Regions from separate parts of the Arthrobacter sp. NPDC057259 genome, predicted to be linked through region 3. Evidence: riboswitches for the same ligand, from Rfam matches in the RefSeq annotation. Region 3 holds a riboswitch; each other region holds the start of a gene.
The links. A riboswitch is a leader RNA that binds a small molecule or an ion and turns the genes downstream of it on or off. The one in region 3 is predicted to bind S-adenosylmethionine.
Positions count from the first base shown of each region.

Region 1 (2,254 bases), on a different contig from region 3:
ATGTAGGGGACCTGCGGATCCGCGATGAGGCCCAGGATGCCGATCTGCTTCCAGACCAGTTCACGGCCGTCGGGGAACTTGCGGTTGCCGTTGACCGCGGCGCGGCCCAGGCGTTCCTCGAAGGGTGCCAGGTCGTCGACCTCAACGCACCAGCCCATCCAGCCACCGCCGGCGGCGGAGCGGGCGCGGACCGCCTGGCCGAACGGTGCCTTGTCCGACGCCGGGTGGTCCAGGACCTCCACGACCTCCAGGTACTTGTGCCCGGCGAGCGGGATGATCATGTTGCGGGTGCCAAAACGGGGGTGCACGCCGCCCTTGACGGCCTCGACCCCGAGGGCCGTGGCGATACGGTCGGTGGTGGCCGCGAGGCCATCCTTTTCACAGGCGTAAGAGACGTGATCCATGCGCATGCCCTCATCTTGGCACTTTGTGATGGACCTCTCAGCTTAGGCTGTCCTAACCTCGCCGGGGTCGTCCGGCGGGCCCCCGTGCCGACCGGCGCGGCCGCGGAAATCCGCCGGACAAGCCGTCCCGGGGACCGGTTTCTTCATCTTTGTCATAAAGCTATCCGTGCCGGTTTCCGGCTTCCTACACTGGGAGCAGGTCATGAGTGCCAGCGCCAAGCCCCGGCTCGCTGGCCGGCAACCCTCCTTGCGCGGTGGGGTGCCCCGGGTGAAGACCTGGCCCTCCGGCGACCGCCGGCGGGGCAAGCGCGGCGCCAGGGCCGTGCCGATAATCCGGGACCCGCGAACAGCGCGGGACTCGGGTCCGGTGCCGCCCTGAGCCCAGTCACAGGAGACGCCATGTCCAACGCCTGGTCCTTTGAAACCCGTCAGATCCACGCCGGCCAGCAACCGGACGCCGCCACCGGCGCCCGCTCGCTGCCGATCTACCAGACGACGTCGTTCGTCTTCCCGAGCGCCGAGAGCGCCGCGAACCGGTTCGCCCTGGCCGAGCTCGCCCCCATCTACACCCGAATCGGCAACCCCACCCAGGACGCGGTCGAACAGCGCATCGCCAGCCTGGAGGGCGGCCTCGGCGCGCTGCTGCTCAGTTCCGGGCAGGCGGCGGAAACCTTCGCCATCCTCAACATCGCCGAAGCCGGGGACCACGTGGTGGCCAGCCCCAGCCTCTATGGCGGCACCTACAACCTGCTGGCCCACACTCTGAAGAAGTTCGGCATCTCCGTGACCTTCGTGGCGGACCCGGACAACTTGGACCAGTGGCGCGAGGCGGTGCAGCCGAACACCAAGCTCTTCTTCGGCGAGGTGGTCTCCAACCCGCGCCAGGACGTCCTGGACATCGAGGGAATCTCGGACGTGGCCCACCAGGCAGGGGTGCCGCTGATCGTGGACAACACCCTCGCCACGCCGTACCTGATCCGTCCGCTGGAGTGGGGCGCGGACATCGTGGTGCACTCGGCCACGAAGTACCTGGGCGGCCACGGCTCGGCGATCGCCGGTGTGATCGTGGACTCCGGAAAGTTCGACTTCGGCGCGGACCCGGAGCGGTACCCCGGCTTCAACACCCCCGACCCCAGCTACAACGGCCTGGTCTACGCCCGGGACCTGGGCGCGGACGGCGCACTGGGGGCCAACCTCTCCTACATCCTCAAGGCCCGGGTCCAGCTGCTGCGCGACCTCGGCTCCGCCGTCGCGCCCTTCAACGCCTTCCTGATCGCCCAGGGCATCGAGACGCTGAGCCTGCGGGTGGAGCGGCACGTCGCCAACGCCACCCGGGTGGCCGAATGGCTGGAGGGCCGGGAGGACGTCGAATCGGTCGCCTACGCGGGGCTGCCCTCGAGCCCCTGGTACGAGCGCGGCCGGAAATACGGTCCGCGCGGCACGGGCGCCGTCGTCTCCTTCGTCATCGCCGGGGGAGTGGAGGCCGGCAAACGCTTCGTCGACGCCCTGGAGCTGCACTCGCACGTGGCGAACATCGGCGACGTGCGCTCGCTGGTGATCCACCCGGCGTCGACCACGCACAGCCAGCTCAGCCCGGAGCAGCAGGCGGTGGCGGGCGTCCACCCGGGCCTGGTCCGGCTCTCGGTGGGCCTGGAGCACATCGACGACATCCTGGCGGACCTCGACGCCGGCTTCCGCGCCGCGAAGGCCGGCTAGGCCCGGGACCCCCGCCGGATTTCCCCACCTTTGCGGGCCCGACGGCGGCCGGCGCGGCGTGTCCGCGGCGACCCGCCGGCCTTGGCCTTCAAAGGTGGGGGAAACGGCGCGGCCGGGCGGGCGGCTGTCACATG
Region 1 is NZ_JBHUYA010000005.1:99,886-102,139, reverse strand. It holds gene ACFUCU_RS09790 (VOC family protein) at 1-410, opposite strand, end outside; SAM riboswitch class IV at 603-719, shown strand; gene ACFUCU_RS09785 (bifunctional o-acetylhomoserine/o-acetylserine sulfhydrylase) at 804-2,120, shown strand.
Region 1: linked by a shared signal. The riboswitch ahead of ACFUCU_RS09785 (bifunctional o-acetylhomoserine/o-acetylserine sulfhydrylase) and the one ahead of ACFUCU_RS11375 (methionine ABC transporter ATP-binding protein) in region 3 are both predicted to bind S-adenosylmethionine.

Region 2 (2,254 bases), on a different contig from region 3:
GACCGGGCCCTCGATGAACTCCTTGCTGCCCAGGATCGCGCCGCCCAGCACCCGGCCCTGGCCGTCAATGTGCTTTGTGCCGGAGTAGACCACCACGTCCGCGCCGAAGTCCGTGCAGCGCTGCAGCAGCGGGGTGGCGAAGACGTTGTCCACCACCACGGTGGCGCCGGCGGCGTGCGCCAGCCCGCTCACGGCGGCGATGTCCACGATCTCCTGCATCGGGTTCGACGGCGACTCGAAAAACACGGCCGTGGCCGGCGTCGAGAGCGCGTCACGCCACTGGTCGAGGTCCGGGCCGTCGACGAAGACGGTCTCCACGCCCCAGCGCGGCAGGATCTCGTTCAGGATCACGAAGCAGGACCCGAACAGGGACCGGGCGGCGACCACCCGGTCACCGGCCCCAAGCAGCGCGCCGAGAGCGGTGAACACCGCGGACATGCCCGACGCCGTCGCGAAGCACGCCTCGGTGCCCTCGAGCAGGCGGAGCCGCTCCTGGAAGGTGGCCACCGAGGGGTTACCGTAGCGGGAGTAAACGAACCGCTCGTCCTCGCCGGTGAAGGCCCGCTCCGCGGCGGCGGCGGATTCGTAGACGAAGCCGGAGTTGAGGAAGATCGGCTCGGTGGTTTCCTGGAAGCCGGTCCGGTCCAGGCCGCCACGGACGGCCTGGGTGTCCGGGCTCCAGTCCGCGGCCTCGGGATTGAAACTCATGCGGTGCGGGTCCCGTCGGTCGGCAGGCCCACGTTTTTCCAGCCGTTGACGCGGCGGACGCCGGCCTCATCCGGCTGGCCCTCAAAGCCGTCCAGCACGTTGTAGACGGTGAACCCCGCCGCCGTCGCAGCCCCTGCCGCCGCGACGGAGCGGGCCCCGGACCGGCAGAGGAAGAGCAGCTCGGCGTCGGCCGGGACGCGCTGCCGGAGCTCGTCCAGGAAGTCCTCGTTCGGCACGCCGCCGGCCCGGGTCCACTCGATGAACACCGGCTCCGCGGCCGCCCCGCCGGTCGCCGGGATCCCGATCTGGGCCCACTCGGCCCGGGTGCGGACGTCCACCAGCACCGCGCCGGACTGCAGCCGTTCCCAGGCCGCCTGCGGGGTCAGGTCCCCGGCGTAGCTCATGCCCCCGCCTGCCCTTCGGATTCCAGACCGTCGAACTCCAGGGCGTCGACGGCGCGGGCCACCGCGGCGTCCGCCTCCGCGACGGCGGCCGGCAGCACCAGTGCCTGCGCCACGATCACCGATGTGCCATTGAAGGTTGCGGCCGGGCTGCCGTGCAGCACATACCCCTCGGCAAGGGCGGCCGAGATCCGCTCGCAGAAGCTGCGGTCGTCTGGGCCGGTCAGCAGCCGGTAGGCCAGCCGCTCCGCGGGCGCTGCGGCCTGCGCGGGAGGGTTGGCCGGGGTGCCGGCTCCGGGGGTGGGGACTGGGGGCGGGGTCGCGTCGGACACGACAAACTCCTTACGTTCACGCTTGCAGCTCGAATGGTCGATTGCCGAGTAGTCACCTGAGGCACCCCGCCGCAAAAGGAGGGTTGCCGACCGGCCAGTCAGGGCTTGGCACCGGTTCTCATTACTCTGCAAAAAACCTAACACCCCGGGGCCCGCGCCCGCGCGTCGGCCCCGTCATGTTCGGTCACGGGAGGCCGTCCGCCGTAGGCCGACCGAGTATCGCGCCCGTCGTGATCGAGTACAAAAAGCCGGTTCCGTCCGCGGTGGCCGAATGCTTTTCGGGTATTGCCTACTCGGGTTTTCCGATAGGGGCGTCACGTTTACTGAAGTGGCAGTCCAAGGTCTCAGCTGGGTCTCCACATACCGCATACGCCTTTTCAGCACCCGCTGCGCGGCCGCTTCCGGCCGTTTGCGCAGTGCCGCTGGCGCATGGGTTTTGACGTCTCCGCCGGGATACCGCGGACCGGTTCTTTGACAAGCAATCCTTCCCTCCAGAACCCGGCAGCCTCTGCCGGGCGGGTTGCAGATCCATCATTTTGTCCGGCGCAGCACTGGGGGCGGCCGGCACCTCGAAGAAGAACTGGAAAGATTCATGGTCTCGATTTACGTCTTGATAATCGTCTTGCTGATTGCGCTGCTGGTCGCAGCGGCGGTGGGGAAATCCTGGTTCCACCGCCGCCTGCGCCGTCCCGAACTTCTGCGCCGGATTTCCCTCGCCACCGGCGCGGTGCTGCTGCTGGCCAACGTCGCCGCCTTTGCCCTGGACGCCTCCGAGTTCTGGCAGACCGCTGACCTGACTGCCACCCTGGGCGG
Region 2 is NZ_JBHUYA010000003.1:56,935-59,188, forward strand. It holds gene ACFUCU_RS06135 (O-succinylhomoserine sulfhydrylase) at 1-708, opposite strand, end outside; gene ACFUCU_RS06140 (rhodanese-like domain-containing protein) at 705-1,112, opposite strand; gene ACFUCU_RS06145 (DUF1737 domain-containing protein) at 1,109-1,351, opposite strand; SAM riboswitch class IV at 1,455-1,567, opposite strand; gene ACFUCU_RS06150 (PIG-L deacetylase family protein) at 2,034-2,254, shown strand, end outside.
Region 2: linked by a shared signal. The riboswitch ahead of ACFUCU_RS06145 (DUF1737 domain-containing protein) and the one ahead of ACFUCU_RS11375 (methionine ABC transporter ATP-binding protein) in region 3 are both predicted to bind S-adenosylmethionine.

Region 3 (2,254 bases):
ATCGGTCCTGGCAGTAGCACCCTACGGAAGCAGCCTTTGGCCCGGGTAGTCAGTCCGGACCCTTCCCTCGGCGTGCGTCCTCGTTATCGGCGGGCTCCGGGGTGGAGGTCCGTCGACCAGGGTTGCTGCGGCGTCATCGATCCAGGTCTCTCGGCCGCTCGGGATGGTCACTGTCTACTAAAACCGAACGGCGGATTTTCGCCAAATGGGCGCGTAATATTCGGAAACCTGCGGACGGGAGGCGCCTGGTTCGATCAGAAATTCGGCACAGCGCCCGGGGTGGGTTTGCCTACTGCGGTGGTGCTGCCGGCGGACGTAGGCTGGCCGCATGAGCCACGTGAACGATCCCGCCGTCGTCGAACGCCTCCTGCGCACCAAGGGCCGGTGGGCCATCGTGGGCCTGAGCACCAACCAATGGCGTGCTGCCTACGACACGTCGCTGTTCATCCGCGACCGCCTGGGCATGGACATCATCCCGGTCAACCTGCCCGGCGACGACGTGCACGGAGAGGCCGGCTACCGCTCGCTGGCGGAAATCCCGGCGGAGAAGCGGCCCATCGACGTCGTGGATTGCTTCGTGAACTCCGGACGCGTCGGCGACGTGGTGGACCAGGCGATTGCCGCCGGCGCCGGCGCCGTCTGGCTGCAGCTGGGCGTCATCGACGAGGCCGCGGCCGAACGCGCCAAGGCCGCCGGGCTGGACGTCGTCATGAACGCCTGCCCGGCCAGGGAAGCGCCGCTCCTGGGCCTTTAACCGGGACTGACGGGAGCTTTACGGCGTGTGACGCGCCGCTTTCACCTCGGCCGGGCGTGTGCCAGATTCGTGGGGTAACCATCCCGAGCGGCTGAGAGACCTGGCTCCGTGACGCCGCAGCAACCCCCTCGATGAGGACGGTGCTACCGCCAGGACCGATGGAGAACCACTGTTCCACGGACCCGAGAGGCCGCGCTTTGCGCTGCCCCGGCGCCGGGGGATGAGGCTTTCCTCGGGCGAGCCCCGGAGGAATCATGAACACCACAACGACGGCAGCGCCGGCCCGGATCGCGGGCGGTCCGCTGTGATCGAGATCCAGAATGTCAGCACCTCGTTCCGGTCGAAGGATGGCCGGTTCACCGCCGTCGACGACGTCACCCTCACCGTGGAGCGCGGCCGGATCCAAGGCATCATCGGGTTCTCCGGCGCCGGCAAATCCACGCTGCTGCGCAACATCAACCTGCTCGAACGCCCCACCTCGGGCCGGGTCCTGGTCGACGGCGTGGACCTGACCGCCCTGAGCGAGCCGGAACTGCGCAGCAGCCGGCACGGAATCGGCATGATCTTCCAGCACTTCAACCTGCTCAACAACCTCACCGCGCAGGAGAACGTGGAGCTCTCACTGAAGTTCGCCGGGGTGGGGAAGGCCGAACGCCGGCGCCGGGCGGCCGACGCCCTGGCCATCGTGGACCTCGCGGACAAGGCCGCCAGCTACCCCGCGAAGCTCTCCGGCGGCCAGAAGCAGCGGGTGGCCATCGCCCGGGCGCTGGCCACGGAGCCGAAGGTCCTGCTCTGCGACGAACCGACGTCGGCCGTGGACCCCCGGACCACCGCCTCCGTGCTGCAGTACCTCGCGGACGTCAACGCCGAATTCGGCATCACGATCGTGGTGGTCACGCACGAAATGAACGTCATCAAGGCCATCGCGGACAACGTCGCGGTCATGGAGGACGGCCGGATCGTCGAGCAATTCGACCTGGCCGAGCTCGAACGCCCCGGCTTCCACCCCGCCACCTCGATCGGGCGGTACCTGGTCTCCGACGCCATCGAGCTGAACCGGCCCCACCGGGCAGCCGCCCCGGCCGGCCCCGCCCCGAAAGGCCTGATCCATGCTTGAGCGCATCCTATCGGTCCTGCCCGAAATCGGCGCCGCCATGGGCCAGACCCTGGCCATGCTGCTGGTCGCGATCCCGCTGGCCGTCCTGATCGGCACGCCGCTGGGCGTCTGGCTCTACACGATCGGCCCCGGCGGGCTGCGGCACCGGCCCCGGCTCCACCGGGTCCTGGACGGCCTGGTCAACCTGGTCCGGTCCTTCCCGTTCCTGATCCTGCTGATCGCCATCATCCCGGTGACCCGCTTCATCGTGGGCACCACCATCGGCACGGCCGCGGTGATCGTCCCGCTGACCATCAACGCCATCCCGTACTTCGCCCGCTTCGTGGAACAGAACCTCAGCCAGCTCGGCAGCGGCGTGGTGGAGGCCGCCCGCTCGATGGGAG
Region 3 is NZ_JBHUYA010000006.1:113,314-115,567, forward strand. It holds gene ACFUCU_RS11370 (CoA-binding protein) at 329-754, shown strand; SAM riboswitch class I at 830-919, shown strand; gene ACFUCU_RS11375 (methionine ABC transporter ATP-binding protein) at 1,059-1,871, shown strand; gene ACFUCU_RS11380 (methionine ABC transporter permease) at 1,864-2,254, shown strand, end outside.